Regions from separate parts of the Enterobacter sp. E14S genome, predicted to be linked through region 2. Evidence: predicted binding sites of a transcription regulator. Region 2 holds the regulator's gene; each other region holds the start of a gene.

Region 1 (4,492 bases), on a different contig from region 2:
AGTGCGCGGTGTTGATTTCGTCGCCGTCCAGACCCTGGGTGATGTGCATCAGCAGCAGCGGTTTTGCCGGACGCTGGTTACGCTTCACGTGGATATGCGTCACGCTGCGGGCCAGGCTCTCGGTCAGGTGCAGGAACACCTCAGGCTGAACCGGGGCGCTCAGGGGCTGGCGATCGTCGTTTATCACAATCTCAAATCCGCTCCCCTGAAGGGCGTCGCTCAGATCCGCACGAAACTCACCGTCGACAAACACCAGGCGCACGGCGTCCACGTTTACGGCCAGCGCGTCACGCTGCGCCGGGGTGAGATCCGCCAGACGGGACACAAACTCGGCGTTCAGCAGGCCATCAAGCGGGGTGTATTTCCAGTTCTCATGCTTACGCGTCGGCAGGCCGAGACGCAGCATCTGCTGCAGATGCTGCTGCGCCTGCTCAGAGCGCGTGCCGCCCTGGGCTTCAAACAGCCGGTGCCACTGCTGGAGCGCATTACTGCTGTTCGGTAAGCCAGCCATAGCCCTGCTCCTCCAGTTGTTTAACCAGCGTGAAATCACCGGATTTCACAATACGCCCCTGGTAAAGCACGTGAACGTAATCCGGCTTGATGTAGTCCAGAATGCGCTGGTAATGGGTAACGATAATGAACGAACGCTTGCCGTCGCGCAGGGAGTTCACCCCGTCAGCGACAATCTTCAGGGCGTCGATATCCAGACCGGAGTCGGTCTCATCCAGAATGCACAGCTCGGGCTCCAGCACCGCCATCTGCAGAATGTCGTTACGCTTTTTCTCGCCGCCGGAAAAGCCAACGTTCACCGAGCGGGTCAGCAGGTCTTCCGGCATTTTCAGCAGCTTGATCTTCTCTTCCATCAGGTCCTGGAAGTCAAAGCGGTCCAGCGCCTCCAGGCCGCGATACTTGCGCACCGCATTCAGCGCCGTCTGCAGGAAGAACTGGTTGCTGACGCCAGGAATTTCGACCGGGTACTGGAAGGCCATGAAGATGCCCTCTCCCGCGCGGTCTTCCGGCGACATCTCAAGCAGATCTTTACCGTTAAACTCGACCGAGCCGTGGGTTACCTCGTAATCTTCGCGCCCCGCCAGCGTCGCAGAAAGCGTACTTTTCCCGGAGCCGTTCGGCCCCATGATGGCGTGGACTTCACCCGGCTTAACGTCAAAATTGAGGCCACGCAGGATGGCTTTGTCTTCTACGCTAACCTGTAAATCTTTAATGCTTAACATGTGCTTTCCTTAACCGACGCTGTGTTCAAGACTAATGGCGAGGAGTTTCTGGGCTTCAACGGCAAATTCCAGCGGCAGTTCAGAGAACACGTCCTTACAGAAGCCGTTAACGATCATCGAGATGGCGTCTTCTTCGCTGATCCCGCGCTGCAGGCAGTAGAAGAGCTGATCTTCCCCAATCCGCGACGTCGTCGCCTCGTGCTCAAGCTGGGCCGTGTTGTTACGGCACTCGACGTACGGGAAGGTATGCGCCCCGCAGTCAGCGCCAATCAGCATCGAGTCACACTGGGTAAAGTTTCTCGCATTGGTGGCCGTCGGCATGATTTTCACCAGCCCGCGATAGCTGTTCTGGCTATGCCCGGCAGAGATCCCTTTCGAGATGATGGTTGATTTGGTGTTTTTACCAATGTGGATCATCTTGGTGCCGGTATCGGCCTGCTGATGGCCGCTGGTCAGCGCCACCGAGTAAAACTCGCCGATGGAGTTATCCCCGCGCAGAATGCAGCTCGGGTATTTCCAGGTGATGGCAGAGCCGGTTTCAGACTGGGTCCACGACATCTTGCTGTTTTCGCCTTCGCACAGCGCGCGCTTGGTGACGAAGTTCAGGATACCGCCGGTATTGCCGTCGCCCGGGAACCAGTTTTGCACCGTGGAATATTTCACCTCGGCGTCTTTGTGGATGATGACCTCCACCACCGCCGCGTGCAGCTGGTAGCTGTCGCGGACCGGGGCGGAGCACCCTTCGATATAGCTGACGTAGCTGCCTTCATCCGCAACCAGAATCGTGCGTTCGAACTGGCCGGTTTTTTCGGCATTGATGCGGAAATAGGTGGACAGCTCCATCGGGCAGCGCACGCCTTTCGGCACATAGATAAAGGTGCCGTCAGAGGCTACCGCCGCGTTGAGCGCCGCAAAGAAGTTGTCGTTAGAAGGCACCACGGTCCCAATGTATTTTTTCACCAGTTCCGGATGATCGTGAATCGCTTCGCCGAAGGAGCAGAAAATGATCCCCTGCTCTGCCAGCTTCTCGCGGTAGGTGGTCGCCACCGAGACGGAGTCGAAAATAGCGTCCACCGCCACCTCTTTCCCCTCACGCACGGGCACGCCAAGCTGGTTAAAGGCTTCTTCCACCTCTTTGCTGAGGAAACTGTTCTCCGCACCGGTTTGCTGGACCGCGCCGGGCTGCGAGGCGCAGGTATCATCACAGCTGCCGCAGGAGGGCGCAGAGTAGTAGCTGTAATCCTGATAGTTCAGCTTGTCGTAGTGCGCTTTCAGCCAGTGCGGCTCTTCCATCTCCAGCCAGGCGCGGAAGGCGCTCAGGCGGAACTCCAGCATCCACTCGGGTTCGTTACGTTTCGCCGAGATCGCCCGCACGACATCTTCGTTAATGCCTTTCGCCAGCTCATCGGTCTGCAGCTGGGTGAAGAACCCCTCTTTATAGTTGAGGTGCCCACCGCCCCAGGTATTTACTTCACTCGTTGCTTCAGTATTACGAGACATAGTACCGCCTATACCCCAAAGCTTTCGCCGCAGCCGCATTCGTTCTGGGCTTTCGGGTTATGAAATTTGAATAACTGGTTTAAGCCTTCGCGGACGTAGTCCACTTCGGTACCGTCAATAAACGGCATGGCCTGCAGCGCGACGTAAAGTTTTGCGCCGTCCGTCTCGAACACCAGGTCATCTTTCTCGGGCTCGGTGACGGTATCGAGCACGTAGCCGAAACCCGCGCAGCCGGTCTGTTTAACGCCCAAACGTACGCCGAGGATCTCGGGCTTTTTCGCCACCAGCTCGTGAATATGTGCCGCCGCCGCTGGCGTGAGCGTTAAGCCGCGCCAGGCAAAATCGGCAGGATTAAAGGTTTCTGAATGCAGTTCCATAGGTCCACCTCATCTGATAAGCCATCAGGGCATAACACCATGTTAGTGATAACGATTATCACTTCAACCCTCTGTCAGCAGGGGCATTCGGCTAAACCGCCCTTTTTGCCTACTTTTATTAAGCATAGACCCTGTGAGAGGATGCAGTCAGGATGGATGTATTTGTTCAATGCATTGATTAATAATGCATTTCATCGCGGCATTTATGACGAGGAAGAGAAAAGTAAAATATGCATCGGAAATGCCTATTTTTGAGATAGCTTTTGCTCAGAAAATGACTAAAACAAAAAAAGGCCCTCTGGGCCTCTGACGATCAGTGATGAAATGAGACGGCAAACCCCTGTTCACGCCAGTGGTCGAGCTGTTCCTGCTGGCGAGGCGTTGGGGATTTCCCCGTCCAGACGAAGATTTTTTGCCCAGGAAACAGTTCAGGGCGCGGCGAATCAATAGGTTCCGCCAGGACGTCAATGTGCCAGCCCTTCTGCGACAAGCGCGCGGCTTCCAGCCACAGGTGGGTGCGGTCATCGCATTCCCAGCCAATCAGGAGCGCGTCTTTACCGGTTTTTTTGCGGGATTCCGCCAGGCTTGCAATCGCGAATTCGATCAGGACGCCGTCAAACAGGCTTGCCATGTGACGCACGGTGTTTTGATCCTGATTCATGCGCTGACGAACGGGAGAAATGATATTGTCGATCAGCGCATCTATCGCGTGATCGCGGCGGAATTCGCCCATTTTGGCGCGCAGCTTTGCCGGGCTGGCGTAACGCAGAACGGTCATCATCTCTTCCTGGAACGAGACCCAGTTGCCCTGAGTCAATACTTCTTTGTTTTCCAGCAAGGCTTTGACTTTTCCGACCGAGACGCCGCTTTTCATCAGGCGCTTGATCTCTTCTATGCGGAGGATATCTTCATCGTCAAACTGACGATGCCCCCCTTCGCTGCGCTGCGGCTTCAACAATCCATAACGGCGCTGCCAGGCACGCAGCGTAACGGGGTTGATACCGCATCGTTCGGCCACTTCGCCGATACTGTAATAGGCCATTAACTCCCTCACGCTCAGAACTTCCATACCTAACTGCACCAACCTTATCAGATTGTACACACCATTTGTATAACTAAGACCGCATTTTGCTCAGGTGAATGGGCTACTCCTCCCTTCACCTGTTAATACATTGTTGTATAAAAATTACCATTCGTACAGTTAACTCTGCCGTAATGTGTACAGCTTTATCAGAAGTCGAACTTTTTCTCCGGCCACGCAATCGCGGGAATACCGCCGTGTCGCGGGCTGGCAAAAAGATGACCCTGGAACTGGGAAATCCCGGCGGATTCCAGCCACATCCACTCTTCAGCCTTCTCTACTCCTACCGCGCAGAACTGGAT
Region 2 (4,492 bases):
TGCTGTGCTGCGCGCCATTCGCCGCTATCTTGCTGATACTGCAAATTGATTAAAAAAAAAGCGACTGGAAGGCTGCGGGCTTCCAGTCGTTGGCGTGCCGTTTTTGGTGATGTATGATGGCGCGCTTATCGCCCGGGCATTAGCAGGGCGGCGTGTTTCCCCCGAAGTCTCAGAATCATGGCCAAAGAACAAACGGACCGTACGACACTAGATCTGTTCGCGAATGAGCGTCGCCCGGGACGACCCAAGACGAATCCGCTTTCGCGCGATGAACAGCTGCGTATCAATAAACGCAACCAGCTTAAACGCGATAAAAATCGTGGGCTTAAGCGTGTCGAACTGAAGCTTAACGCCGACGCCGTCGATGCGCTGAACGAGCTGGCTGACGCGCGAAATATCAGCCGCAGCGAGCTCATTGAAGAGATGTTGCTCGTCCAGCTTGAGACGTTACGCAGCCAGGCATAAGTCTGAAAATCCCCTTTATCGCCCTTTTCATGTAGCACAGAGTGCAGTCCTGCGCGATAGCTGTTTCCGCAGGGTTGCCAGTTCTGCTATTATTGCCCTTATCCGTGGCCAAATTGCGCCACCATACTATTAAGTTTCAAGAGGTTATTTTACTCATGGCAATCATCGGCATTTTCTTTGGCAGTGATACCGGCAATACCGAAAATATCGCAAAAAACATTCAAAAACAGCTCGGTAAAGACGTTGCTGATGTGCATGACATCGCCAAGAGCAGCAAAGAAGATCTGGAAGGCTATGACATTCTGCTGCTGGGTATCCCAACCTGGTACTACGGTGAAGCCCAGTGCGACTGGGATGATTTCTTCCCGACGCTGGAAGAAGTGGACTTCAACGGTAAGCTGGTCGCCCTGTTTGGCTGTGGCGATCAGGAAGACTACGCCGAATACTTCTGTGACGCGCTGGGCACCATCCGCGATATCATTGAGCCGAACGGCGCGGTTATCGTAGGCCACTGGCCGACCGCCGGTTACCACTTCGAAGCGTCTAAAGGCCTGGCCGATGACGATCATTTCGTAGGCCTGGCCATCGACGAAGACCGTCAGCCAGAACTGACCGCAGAGCGTGTTGAGAAGTGGGTGAAGCAGATCCGTGAAGAACTGCACCTGGACGATATTCTGAACGCCTGATTTTATCGCGGCGCAACTGCGGTTGCGCCCATGCTCCAGGTCAAACCGATTAAATTAATCGCTACAATCTTTTAACTTTTTCGCCCAGACCTGTACAATGTCTCCCTGATAAAACGTGGTTTTCCATTGAGCAAGTTTGTTGGTGATACCACGTTTTTATAAGCATATTTTGCCTGAGACTTGCAGTTTTCATTTAGCCATGGCAGTTCTATAATGAGACGCATTATCCCGGGTGCATTTTCTGTCACTTCCTACAGAAGTGAATCGTTTAGCAACAGGACAGATTCCGCATGACTGACAACAATACCGCATTAAAGAAGGCTGGCCTGAAAGTTACGCTTCCTCGGTTAAAAATCCTTGAAGTGCTTCAGGGTCCAGACAATCACCATGTCAGTGCGGAAGACCTCTATAAACGTCTTATCGACATGGGTGAAGAGATTGGGCTGGCTACCGTCTATCGCGTGCTGAACCAGTTTGATGACGCGGGCATTGTTACCCGTCATAATTTCGAAGGCGGTAAATCCGTTTTCGAACTGACCCAGCAGCAGCACCACGATCACCTGATCTGCCTCGATTGTGGCAAGGTCATTGAATTCAGCGATGATTCCATCGAAGCGCGCCAGCGTGAAATCGCGGCGCGTCATGGCATCCGCCTGACGAACCACAGCCTGTACCTTTACGGTCACTGCGCTGAAGGCGACTGCCGCGAAGACGATCACGCGCACGACGCGAAATAATCAGTATTCATACTCTGAGCCAGCCGCAAGGTTGGCTTTTTTTTGCCTAAAAAAGCCCGTTGGCACTGCGCCAGCGGGCATGATAACAGCGAATTAGTTACTGTTATTGCTTCGTATTTCTTTCCAAATCTGGTCGCAACGCTTCGCCACTTCCTGATCGTTACCGGTTTTACGCGCCTGGATACAGGCCTGATAATCCATCACGCGGACGTTTTCCTGCGTCGCGAACTGCTCATGCGCTTTCTCTTTCTTCAGCACGTTCAGCACGCTCTGACAGGCTTGAATTTTCTCCGGCGATCCTTCCGCAGTATTTATGCAGGCGCTATACGCCTCCTTCAGACGGGAGTCCTCTTTCGGCGCCTGATTCTGAGCACACGCCACCAGCCCTGATGCCAGCAGCGCGACGATTACGATTTTTTTCATCATGTGCAGTCTCCATACCGGCGGGACTCAGCCCGCCGGTGCGTTCATCAGAAGATGGTGAATGGGGCGATAACCATGAATTTCACGTCACGTTCATCCTGGAAGATGTTGCCGTAACCGCCCGCATAGCTCGGGATATCGGAGTGGTTGTCATACTGGGTGAAGTGCAGTTTGAACATCGTGCCTTTCGCGCGGCCATCCTGCAGTGTATAGATAGCATCGAGGCTGTAGGAAGACTCTTTCAGGCGATAGTTGGGATCGTAGTATGCGTCCGGCGTGGCCATATCGGCAGGTTTTGCGTCCCAGGCGTAAGCGTAAGAAGCACCCACCGCCCAGCCAGGCAGGTTCCAGTTTTTCAGGTCATACATGGCGCCGAAGAAGACCGCTTTCTCGCCGTCGGCGTTGAAGTCAGAGCGGTTATCCCACCAGATATCAAGACGACCGTTGGAGGAGGCGTAGGTCGGGGTCATACGCTGCAGGAAGTAGCCCTGCTGCCCTTCCGCCTTCACCCATGTGCCTTCCAGACGTAAATCAACCTGACCGACCTTGTAGCCGAAGGTTAACGCCTGCAGCCACGCGGTGCCGTCATAAATGTCGTTGACGCCACCGTTGCTGACCTTGTCGCGCGTACCGTAGAACTGGTAGCTGGTGCTCAGCGGGCTACCCGCGACATCGAATTTGTAGCTGGCCTTGGCAAAGTACTGATCGACATAGCCTTGTGCCTGACCAAATGCCGCTTCAAGCACCAGATCGTTTTTGAAGTCGTACTTCGCGCCCAGCGAGTGCAGGTAATCAACTTTGGTTTTTTTATCGTTCTGGTAGAACTTGTCCATTTCGATGTGCCACGGCGCTTTGTACTCGTTGGTCCACATATAGGAGAAGCTCAACGCCCCCGCGTCACCGTAGTCAAAATTCGCCCCGGCTTCCGCACCCTGATAGGTACCCGGCATAAAGCTCCAGTGCGGTGCTAACAGAGTCTGGCCAGTTGGCTGAATATAACCACCGCGCGCCCAAACCGGACCGTATTTAAATTTTGCTGCGGCTTTGTAAAGGCTGATACCGCTCTTATCGCCGGACCAGTCTTCTTTATAGGCTTTGTTGCTGGAGGAGAAGGCAATTTCGTTCGGGTGGGCGCTGTCGCCGTTTTCCGCCATTTCAATCGCGGTAAACGCAGCAATATCCAGACCGAACATATCCGCGGCATAGCCTGACTGGAAGTCCAGGTTGGCGTTCCAGGTGGAGTGAGAAAGGTTGGTTTTGTATTTGTCTTCGGTGACGTCTTTACGGTCACGTTCACGCTGCCAGTAATAAATACCGCCCGTGAGGGTAGAATCATCGATGAAGCCTGCCGCTTTCGCCTCTGGTGTCACCACCAGGCCCGACATTGCTGTCACACCGGCAATAGCCAGCGCCAGCGCACTACGTTTGCCACTGAACGTACGCATAGATTATTCCTCTTTGACGAATTAAAACGCCTGAAGCGGCGTAAATAAAAAAGACCAAATGGTCAGGGGTAGTTTTAAATACCCTCGAATTAACTACCGTCTTTAGGTTATTTTTCGCGACGCGAATTATCAATGCTTTTTAGCGGACAAAAGTCAGGATTATGACGAAGTGCACATAATTAGTAGTGCTTTGTAACATTTGCGGTGAGGCGAGGAATGGCGGGGAATTATCAGGAATTTCAGTGACTAGACGTGGAACATTCTCCTTTTTTTATAACCTTTTTAATTTTCGTAATGACACAAACTTTTTTTTTGAAAAATAAGTAGCACCTCATTGACCTGATATTTTTATCACGCCTCTTTAGGCCCTGTCTTAATACCCTGATCGTTAAATAAAAAAACGCCGCATGGTGCGGCGTTTGTCTCTCATTGACCAGACCAGCAATATTATTCGCCGATCTTCGTCCAGGTATCACGCAGACCTACGGTACGGTTGAATACCGGTTTTTCCGCCGTGCTGTAACGGCTGTCCAGGCAGAAGTAACCTTCACGTTCGAACTGGAACGCTTTGCCCGCTTCAGCGGCTTTCAGAGAAGGCTCCGCATAACCCTGCTTGATCACCAGAGATTCCGGGTTGATGGTCGCCAGGAAGTCTTCCGCTGCACCTGGGTTAGGCACGCTAAAGAGACGATCGTACAGACGGATTTCTACCGGCAGCGCGTGGGAAGCGCTCACC
Region 3 (4,492 bases), on a different contig from region 2:
CGGAATACGTCGAAACACCGGCGCAGCGGGAGATGCTGCTTCGCTTCGGTGTGGATTACCTGCAGGGCTACCTGATAGGCAAACCCAAACCGCTGGAAGAATTGCGGGCATAAAAAAACCGGGAGCCTGGCTCCCGGTTTTTGTTTAACGCTAAACGTTAGAGTACCAGTGCCGCGATAGAAGCAGACAGGACGCTCACCAGCGTAGAGCCGTAAACCAGCTTCAGGCCAAAGCGAGAAACCACGTTGCCCTGTTCTTCGTTCAGACCTTTAATCGCGCCCGCGATAATCCCGATGGACGAGAAGTTCGCGAAGGAGACCAGGAACACGGACAGAATGCCTTCCGCGCGCGGAGAGAGCGTGCTGGCAATTTTCTGCAGATCCATCATCGCAACGAATTCGTTAGAAACCAGTTTGGTTGCCATGATACTGCCCACCTGCAGCGCTTCGTGAGCAGGAACACCCATCACCCATGCAACCGGATAGAAGATGTAGCCCAGAATACCCTGGAAGGAGATACCCAGCACCGCAGCGAACAGAGCGTTCAGCGCAGAAATCAGCGCAATGAAGCCGATCAGCATGGCGGCAACGATAATCGCCACTTTGAAGCCCGCCAGAATGTACTCACCCAACATTTCGAAGAAGCTCTGGCCTTCGTGCAGGTTTGACATCTGAATGTTCTCTTCGCTTGCGTCAACGCGGTACGGGTTGATCAGCGACAGAACGATAAAGGTGCTGAACATGTTCAGAACCAGCGCCGCAACAACATACTTTGGCTCCAGCATGGTCATATACGCGCCCACGATAGACATGGACACGGTAGACATTGCGGTTGCCGCCATGGTGTACATGCGGTTGCGGGACATTTTACCGAGAATATCTTTATACGCGATGAAGTTCTCAGACTGACCGAGGATCAGGGAACTGACGGCGTTGAAGGATTCCAGCTTGCCCATGCCGTTCACTTTGGATAACAGGAAACCAATTCCACGAATAACGAACGGCAGAACGCGGATGTGCTGCAGGATACCGATCAGCGCGGAGATGAAGACGATAGGGCAGAGAACCTTCAGGAAGAAGAACGCCAGACCTTCGTCGTTCATTTTACCGAAGACAAAGTTGGTCCCTTCATTGGCGAATCCGAGCAGTTTTTCGAACATTTCGGAGAAGCCTTTCACGAAGCCGAGGCCTACGTTTGAGTTCAGGAAGAACCACGCAAGTAAAACTTCAATGACCAGCAGCTGGACAACATAACGGATACGAATTTTTTTGCGGTCTGTGCTGACCAGCAATGCAAGTGCAGTAACGACAACAAGTGCCAGGACAAAATGAAGGACGCGGTCCATATTTGCTCCAAATATGAGGCAGGTTTAATTTTCGTGCACATTCTATGTAACAAGCGAAAAGAAAACGAGATCGAGGACACACTATAGTTACATCCTGTGACGAGTCTCAAAAATAGTGATCCACAATACATTTTTGTTATGTTAGGTAAATGAGTGAAAAGTTAAGTTTGTGTGCTAGTCTTCACAAAAGCGCGCGCGATTTTAGTTTCTGTTAGATCGCCCCACTTACCCGCCTGTCTATCGTTCAAAGCTATCAGAGAAATCACTGTAAACATCACAAATGATCTTGATAATCATTCTCATTTTGATAGTATTAAACATAGCAAAGGCTATATTTCAGAGGCAGAAATGACAAACAGTCGCGTAGAGGGTAGCAGTGGCAGAGCCGCGCGCAAGTTGCGGTTCGCATTAATGGGACCTGCGTTCATCGCTGCCATTGGCTATATCGATCCAGGTAACTTTGCGACCAATATTCAGGCCGGGGCCAGCTTCGGCTATAAGTTGCTGTGGGTGGTCGTCTGGGCTAACCTGATGGCGATGCTGATTCAGATGCTCTCCGCAAAGCTGGGGATTGCCACGGGTAAAAACCTGGCGGAGCAAATTCGCGACCATTATCCGCGTCCGGCCGTCTGGCTCTACTGGGTTCAGGCGGAAATCATCGCCATGGCCACTGACCTCGCTGAATTTATCGGCGCAGCGATCGGCTTTAAGCTGATTCTGGGCGTGTCGCTGTTGCAGGGGGCGGTACTGACCGGGATTGCCACTTTCCTGATCCTGATGCTGCAGCGTCGGGGTCAAAAGCCGCTGGAGAAGGTTATCGGCGGTCTGCTGCTGTTTGTCGCGGCGGCCTATATCGTCGAGCTGATTTTCTCACAGCCGAATCTGGTGCAGCTCGGCAAAGGTATGGCAATCCCAAGCCTGCCAACCTCTGAAGCGGTATTCCTGGCCGCCGGGGTATTGGGGGCGACTATCATGCCGCATGTGATTTACCTGCACTCCTCGCTGACCCAGCATCTCCACGGTGGAACGCGCAAAGAGCGTTACTCTGCCACCAAATGGGACGTGGCGATCGCCATGACCATCGCGGGGTTTGTCAATCTGGCGATGATGGCTACCGCTGCCGCCGCTTTCCACTTTAACGGCCACACCGGTATTGCCGATCTCGACCAGGCCTATCTCACGCTTGAGCCCTTACTGAGCCATGCTGCCGCCACGATATTTGGTCTCAGCCTGGTGGCTGCCGGTCTTTCTTCTACGGTGGTGGGCACGCTTGCAGGCCAGGTGGTGATGCAGGGATTTGTCCGCTTCCATATTCCGCTGTGGGTTCGTCGCTCCGTCACCATGCTCCCGTCATTTATCGTGATTCTGATGGGGCTTGATCCTACGAGAATTCTGGTCATGAGCCAGGTGCTGCTGAGTTTTGGTATCGCGCTGGCGCTGGTGCCGCTGCTGATTTTTACCAGCAACAAAAACCTGATGGGCGAACTGGTTAACTCAACGCTGGTGAAACGGACCGGGTGGGCCATCGTGGTGGTGGTAGTGGCACTGAACCTGTGGCTGCTGGTTGGCACCGCGTTGGGACTCTAAAAGAAAAAGGAGCCGGGAGGCTCCTTTTTGCATTAATGGTGACCGTGGCCATGACCGTGGCCGCGTCCTTTCCCGCCGCGATCCCAGCCGCCGCGACGGTCGTCACGATCGTTCCAGCCTTCACGGTAGCCGCGCTCATACGCGTTGTCTTTATACCAGCCGCGGTGTCTGCCGTTATCATGTTTCCACCAGCGGTCTCCGCGCCACTCATAGTGACGGTTCCAGTAGTCACGGTCGCGCCAGTAGCCACCGTCCCAGTATCTGCCGTAGTCGTCACGATCGCCAATTTGTAATTTTACTGATGGCAACAGGGTGATTTCGCCCGCATTGGCGATCAGCGGGGCTGAAGCCAGTAATACCGCTGCAAGAATCAGTGACCTGAACATACTCTTTCTCCTTCACGATCGGGGCCCTTGTGGGGCCTGTTAACGCAATATTACGAGTTGGTAAAGCCTCGTTTCATCGCCTCAACTCCGAATTCCTGAGCGAGAGCACTTTTTGCTAAAAATGATTCTATTTTGAGCTGTCCAGAATCGTGTCAATACGGACAAGTTCTTCCGCAGAGAAATGGCAGTTTTCCAGCATCCCCACGGCATCATCAATCTGGGCCGTTTTACTTGCCCCAATCAGCACTGACGTCACGTTCTCATGGCGTAATACCCAGGCCAGCGCCATCTGGGACAGCTTCTGGCCGCGCTCTTCCGCCATGGCGTTCAGCTTTCTTACCTTCTGCAGCTTCTCTTCGGTGATCTGGTCAGGGTTGAGAAACTGACTGCCGCTTGCCGCGCGTGAGTCTGCCGGAATGCCGTTCAGATAGCGGTTGGTCAGTTGTCCACCGGCCAGCGGCGAGAAGGGAATGCAGCCGACCCCTTTTTCCTGCAGCACGTTCAGCAGCCCCTCTTCCAGCGCTCGTTCAAAAAGAGAGTATTTCGGCTGGTGGATCAGGCAGGGCGTACCGAGATCGTCAAGGATATCAATCGCCTTGCGGGCCAGTTCTGCAGGGTAGTTGGATAACCCGACATACAGGGCTTTTCCCTGGCGCACCGCATGGTCAAGCGCTTTCATGGTTTCCAGCAGCGGCGTTTGTGGGTCAGGACGGTGATGATAGAAGATATCCACATACTCCAGCCCCATGCGCTTCAGGCTTTGATCGAGGCTTGCCAGCAGATATTTGCGTGACCCCCAGTCGCCGTAAGGGCCATCCCACATGGTATAACCTGCTTTGGTAGAGACGATCAGCTCGTCGCGCCAGGGCAGGAAATCCTCCTGCAAAATACGGCCAAAATTACGTTCGGCCGATCCCGGCGGCGGGCCATAGTTGTTGGCAAGGTCGAAATGCGTAATGCCCAGATCGAACGCGCGCTGTAAAAGTTGACGGCTGTTTTCGATAAGCGTGGTGTCGCCAAAGTTATGCCACAGCCCAAGCGAGATGGCGGGCAACCTGAGTCCGCTTTGCCCGCAGCGACGATACTCCATTGTCCGATAACGATTTTTGTCCGGCTGATAACCCATTCTCATGACCTATGGCGCTGAAGAAAAAAATCAGTGTATGCGTTTACA
Region 4 (4,492 bases), on a different contig from region 2:
TTCCCCGGACGCGTTCCAGTTTCTTTCGGGGCTGAGCCAGCTGTTGCCCCAGGAGCAAGACGGACACTATCCGTCGCACTGGCGGGTGAATCAGTCCATCCTGCAGCAGGTGCGTCAGCTGGTGAGCCAGATGGAGAAGAGCGAGGACGGGCAGGAGACGCACGCCATTGCCACGCGCGAACTGCTGTTTATGCAGCTTCTGGTGCTGCTGCGCCGCAGCAGCCTGGTGGAAGGGCTGGAAGATAACAACGCGCGCCTGAACCATCTGATGGCCTGGCTGGAAGATCATTTTGCCGAGGATGTCTGCTGGGAAACGCTTGCGGATGATTTTTCCCTGTCGTTGCGTACCCTGCATCGCCAGCTTAAACAGCACACCGGACTGACGCCGCAACGCTACCTTAACCGTCTGCGCCTGATCAAAGCGCGTCATCTTTTACGTCATACCGACGATAGCGTCACGGATATTGCCTATTGCTGCGGTTTTGGCGACAGCAATCACTTTTCAACGCTATTTCGCCGGGAATTTAACTGGTCTCCGCGCGATATTCGCCAGGGAAAAGACGCGATGCTTCAGTAACGCGAGGGCAGTCACCGTTTTATTTCCGCAAAAAAGCTAATAGTGTCAGGTTATTCGGCGTAGAGGTCGTGGTGTGGCTGCTCAGTTAATTCTTCGCAAAGATGATTTTTTTGCCTCCGCGAGTCAGGCCGTCACTGTGGCCGATCGCTACCCGCAGGACGTTTTTGCCGAACATACCCACGAGTTTTGCGAGCTGGTGCTGGTTTGGCGCGGTAACGGCCTGCACATCCTCAACGACCGCCCCTACCGCATCACGCGCGGAGACCTGTTCTACATTCGCGCGGATGATAAACACTCCTACGCCTCGGTTAACGACCTCGTGCTGCAAAACGTTATTTACTGTCCGGACAGGCTCAAGCTTAACGTGGACTGGGCCGCGAGCATTCCGGGCTTTCTTGATGCTAAGGGTTCTGCGCACTGGCGCTTAAGCAGTAGCGGCATGGCTCAGGTGCGGCAGGTTATTTCTCAACTGGAGCAGGAGAGCCAGAAGAACGACCCCGTTGCTAACCAGCTGGCGGAGTTGCTTTTCGCCCAGCTGGTGATGACGTTGAAGCGCCATCGTTACGCAACTGATAACCCCTCCGCCACAACGCAGGAAGCGCTGCTGGATAAGCTCATCACCCGGCTTGCGGGTAGCCTGAATAAAAACTTTGTACTGGAGAAATTCTGCGAGCAGGAACAGTGCAGCGAGCGCGCGTTGCGCCAGCATTTCCGCACCCTGACCGGGATGACGGTGAACCACTACCTGCGCCAGCTGCGCATCTGCCATGCACAATATCTTCTCCAGCATACGGAGTGGATGGTCAGTGATGTGGCGATGCGCTGCGGCTTTGAGGACAGTAACTACTTTTCAGTGGTGTTTAACCGCGAGGTGGGAATGACGCCGGTACAGTGGCGTCATCGCAGTCGAAAGGGTGCGTAATCAGTTTGCCATGCCGAGGCCGACGATATTGGCAGCGATAATAATCACCACGCAGCCGAGGCTCAGTACGCCAACCGGACGACGTCCGGCGTTCGTCCACTCTTTCAGCACCAGCCCAACCAGCCCGCCGCAAAGTACGTAGAAACTCATGTGCAGCATCCAGCTTATATAGTCGTATTGCGCCGGAATGCTGGCGTGGCCCCAGGCGTAGAAGAAGAACTGCAAATACCACATCAGGCCGCCCAGAGCGGAGAGCAGCACGTTGGTGATGATGAGCAATGTTGCCAGCGAGAAATCGGTTTTTACCGACAGGTTTTTTACTTTTGCCAGACGAATGAAGCAGAAGCCCAGGTTAACCATCGCGCCGCCACCCATAATCACGACATAGCTTGGTAGCGCAACGTACAGCGGATCGACGCCCAGCGCGGCAGCCGCTTCGTGCATCGGTTTGGCGGCGTTCATGGCGAACGACATGCCGGCCGAGAAAATGCCGCACATCACCGCCAGCAGCAGACCTTTCTTCAGGTTAAAATCTTCAGCTTTAATGCCCATCTTGCGTTCTTTCAACTGCCCCGCGCGCGTCACAATTCCTACGCCAATGACCGCCACCAGCACGCCCAGGAGCGTCATCCGCCCACCCTGAGTATTAATAAGCACGTCGAAGTTACCGTTGAGAATTGGCGTCATCAGGGTACCGACGATCAGCGTGATGCCAATCGCGATACCAATCCCCATCGACATGCCGAGATAACGCATGGTGAGGCCATAGTTGATGTTGCCGACGCCCCACATCGCGCCAAAAAGGAACACCGGCAGCAGGGTGGCGGCGCTGAATGAGGAGAAGTAGTCCCAGAAATCGGGCAGCAGCATGGCGCTAATGGTCCAGGGCAAAATCAGCCAGGACACGATACCGCCAACGGACCACATGGTTTCCCATGACCAGCCTCTCACTTTTTTAAACGGAGCATAGAAACAGGCTGCACTGGCAGCGCCTATCAAATGCCAGAAGATACCCATCGTAATCGCATGATTCATTTTTACACCCTCATCGTTTTTATCGTCAGTGGCTTCCCACCGACTTGAGGAGTGTAAAAATTAGGCGGTTTGGGGACCTTCAGAAGGTTGCCGCAGATGTGTTCTGGATGGCAATCAGCACGTTAACCGCGTGAGCAGACTCACAATTTCACGATTAATCGAAAAACGAATAACCTTATAAAAACTACGGCATTGATAATCATTTTCAATATCATTTAATTAACTATAATGAACCAACTGCTTACGCGGCATTAACAGCTGTGCCGCCCGACAATAATGGAGAGGATTATGAGTTATACACTGCCATCCCTGCCGTATGCCTACGACGCACTGGAACCGCATTTCGACAAGCAGACGATGGAAATCCATCACACTAAACACCACCAGACCTATGTGAACAACGCGAACGCCGCGCTGGAAAGCCTGCCAGAGTTCGCTAACCTGTCTGCTGAAGAGCTGATCACCAAACTGGACCAGCTGCCTGCGGACAAGAAAACCGTTCTGCGTAACAACGCTGGCGGCCACGCTAACCACAGCCTGTTCTGGAAAGGCCTGAAAACCGGTACCACTCTGCAGGGCGACCTGAAAGCGGCTATCGAGCGCGACTTCGGCTCCGTTGACAACTTCAAAGCGGAATTCGAAAAAGCCGCTGCAACCCGTTTCGGCTCTGGCTGGGCGTGGCTGGTTCTGAAAGGCGACAAGCTGGCGGTGGTTTCTACTGCTAACCAGGACTCCCCGCTGATGGGTGAAGCGATTTCTGGCGCATCCGGCTTCCCAATCCTGGGTCTGGACGTGTGGGAACACGCTTACTACCTGAAATTCCAGAACCGTCGTCCGGACTACATCAAAGCCTTCTGGGACGTGGTGAACTGGGACGAAGCAGCAGCGCGTTTCGCCTCTAAAAAATAAGGTTGCATTGACGCCTGTGAGAAGCGAGTCTTATGACTCGCTTTTTTTGTATCTGCGTAATGGAGGCAGCAATGCATTACCCGGTGAACGTGTTTACAGGCAAGGTAAGGGAGTACGACGGCAGCCGCCCGAGTGCCATCGCCAAAATTCAGGTCGACGGTGAGCTGACGTTAACCGACCTCGGGCTTGCGGGTGACGAGCAGGCCGAAAAGAAAATCCACGGCGGGCCCGATCGCGCGCTGTGCCACTACCCGCGTGAACACTATCAGCACTGGAAAACCGAGTTTCCCGAGCAGACGGACCTCTTTGTTGCCCCCGCGTTTGGCGAGAATCTTTCCACCGAAGGGCTCACCGAAAAGAACGTGTTTATCGGTGATATCTACCGCTGGGGCGATGCTCTGATTCAGGTGACGCAGCCACGCTCGCCGTGCTTCAAGCTCAACTACCACTTCGGTATTCAGGATATGTCGGCCCAGCTGCAAAAAGCGGGTAAAACCGGCTGGCTGTATCGCGTGGTGCTGGCTGGGCAGGTTTCAGCGGACGCGCCGCTTGAGCTGGCGTCGCGCCTGAGCGATGTGTCTGTTTATGACGCCTGCGCCATTGCCTGGCATATGCCGTTTGACGACGAACAGTATCACCGCCTGCTGTCGGCGGCGGGGTTATCCATCAGCTGGACAAGAACGATGCAGAAGCGGCGTTTAAGCAGCAGGATCGAGGATAATTCGCGGAGATTGTGGGGGAAGTAGTCCTCCGCAGAAAGTAGGCCGGGTAAGGCGAAGCCGCCACCCGGCACTAAAAGCTACGAACGCTTATACAACGGTAGCCACAGCGTTAACCGTAGTCCACCCAGCGGGCTGTCGTCGGCTTTCACCCAGCCGCGGTGCTGCTGCATGGCGGTTTCAACAATCGCCAGACCCAGCCCCGTGCCGCCCGATTCCCGGTCGCGCGCCTCATCGGTACGATAGAACGGACGGAAAATCTGCTCGCGGTCTTCCGGGCTCACGCCAGGGCCGTCGTCATCGACAATGACGGTGATCCCGTCTTTATCC

Evidence for each region. Region 2 encodes Fur, which represses iron uptake genes when iron is present. Its sites were predicted from a motif close to ATAATAATGAGAACNACTATCAA; they were not measured.
Region 1: sufA (Fe-S cluster assembly scaffold SufA) is a predicted target of Fur. The motif match lies at 3,149-3,171, and genes of this name have one in related genera.
Region 3: ACZ6J2_RS06080 (Nramp family divalent metal transporter) is a predicted target of Fur. The motif match lies at 1,632-1,654, and genes of this name have one in related genera.
Region 4: sodA (superoxide dismutase [Mn]) is a predicted target of Fur. The motif match lies at 2,727-2,749, and genes of this name have one in related genera.

What each region holds. Positions count from the first base shown of each region.
Region 1 covers NZ_JBVODQ010000001.1:143,275-147,766, reverse strand. Annotated here, with positions in the region: gene sufD (Fe-S cluster assembly protein SufD) at 1-511, opposite strand, end outside; gene sufC (Fe-S cluster assembly ATPase SufC) at 486-1,232, opposite strand; gene sufB (Fe-S cluster assembly protein SufB) at 1,242-2,732, opposite strand; gene sufA (Fe-S cluster assembly scaffold SufA) at 2,741-3,109, opposite strand; gene ACZ6J2_RS00710 (MerR family transcriptional regulator) at 3,423-4,151, opposite strand; gene ACZ6J2_RS00705 (diguanylate phosphodiesterase) at 4,340-4,492, opposite strand, start outside.
Region 2 covers NZ_JBVODQ010000003.1:468,460-472,951, forward strand. Annotated here, with positions in the region: gene ybfF (esterase) at 1-49, shown strand, start outside; gene ybfE (LexA regulated protein) at 178-465, shown strand; gene fldA (flavodoxin FldA) at 621-1,151, shown strand; gene fur (ferric iron uptake transcriptional regulator) at 1,442-1,888, shown strand; gene chiQ (ChiQ/YbfN family lipoprotein) at 1,982-2,311, opposite strand; gene chiP (chitoporin ChiP) at 2,359-3,756, opposite strand; gene glnS (glutamine--tRNA ligase) at 4,204-4,492, opposite strand, start outside.
Region 3 covers NZ_JBVODQ010000002.1:179,057-183,548, forward strand. Annotated here, with positions in the region: gene ACZ6J2_RS06070 (sensor domain-containing phosphodiesterase) at 1-113, shown strand, start outside; gene ACZ6J2_RS06075 (NupC/NupG family nucleoside CNT transporter) at 158-1,345, opposite strand; gene ACZ6J2_RS06080 (Nramp family divalent metal transporter) at 1,694-2,932, shown strand; gene ACZ6J2_RS06085 (DUF2502 domain-containing protein) at 2,965-3,318, opposite strand; gene mgrA (L-glyceraldehyde 3-phosphate reductase) at 3,446-4,444, opposite strand.
Region 4 covers NZ_JBVODQ010000013.1:51,024-55,515, reverse strand. Annotated here, with positions in the region: gene rhaS (HTH-type transcriptional activator RhaS) at 1-577, shown strand, start outside; gene rhaR (HTH-type transcriptional activator RhaR) at 651-1,499, shown strand; gene rhaT (L-rhamnose/proton symporter RhaT) at 1,500-2,534, opposite strand; gene sodA (superoxide dismutase [Mn]) at 2,823-3,443, shown strand; gene yiiM (6-hydroxyaminopurine reductase) at 3,515-4,189, shown strand; gene cpxA (envelope stress sensor histidine kinase CpxA) at 4,243-4,492, opposite strand, start outside.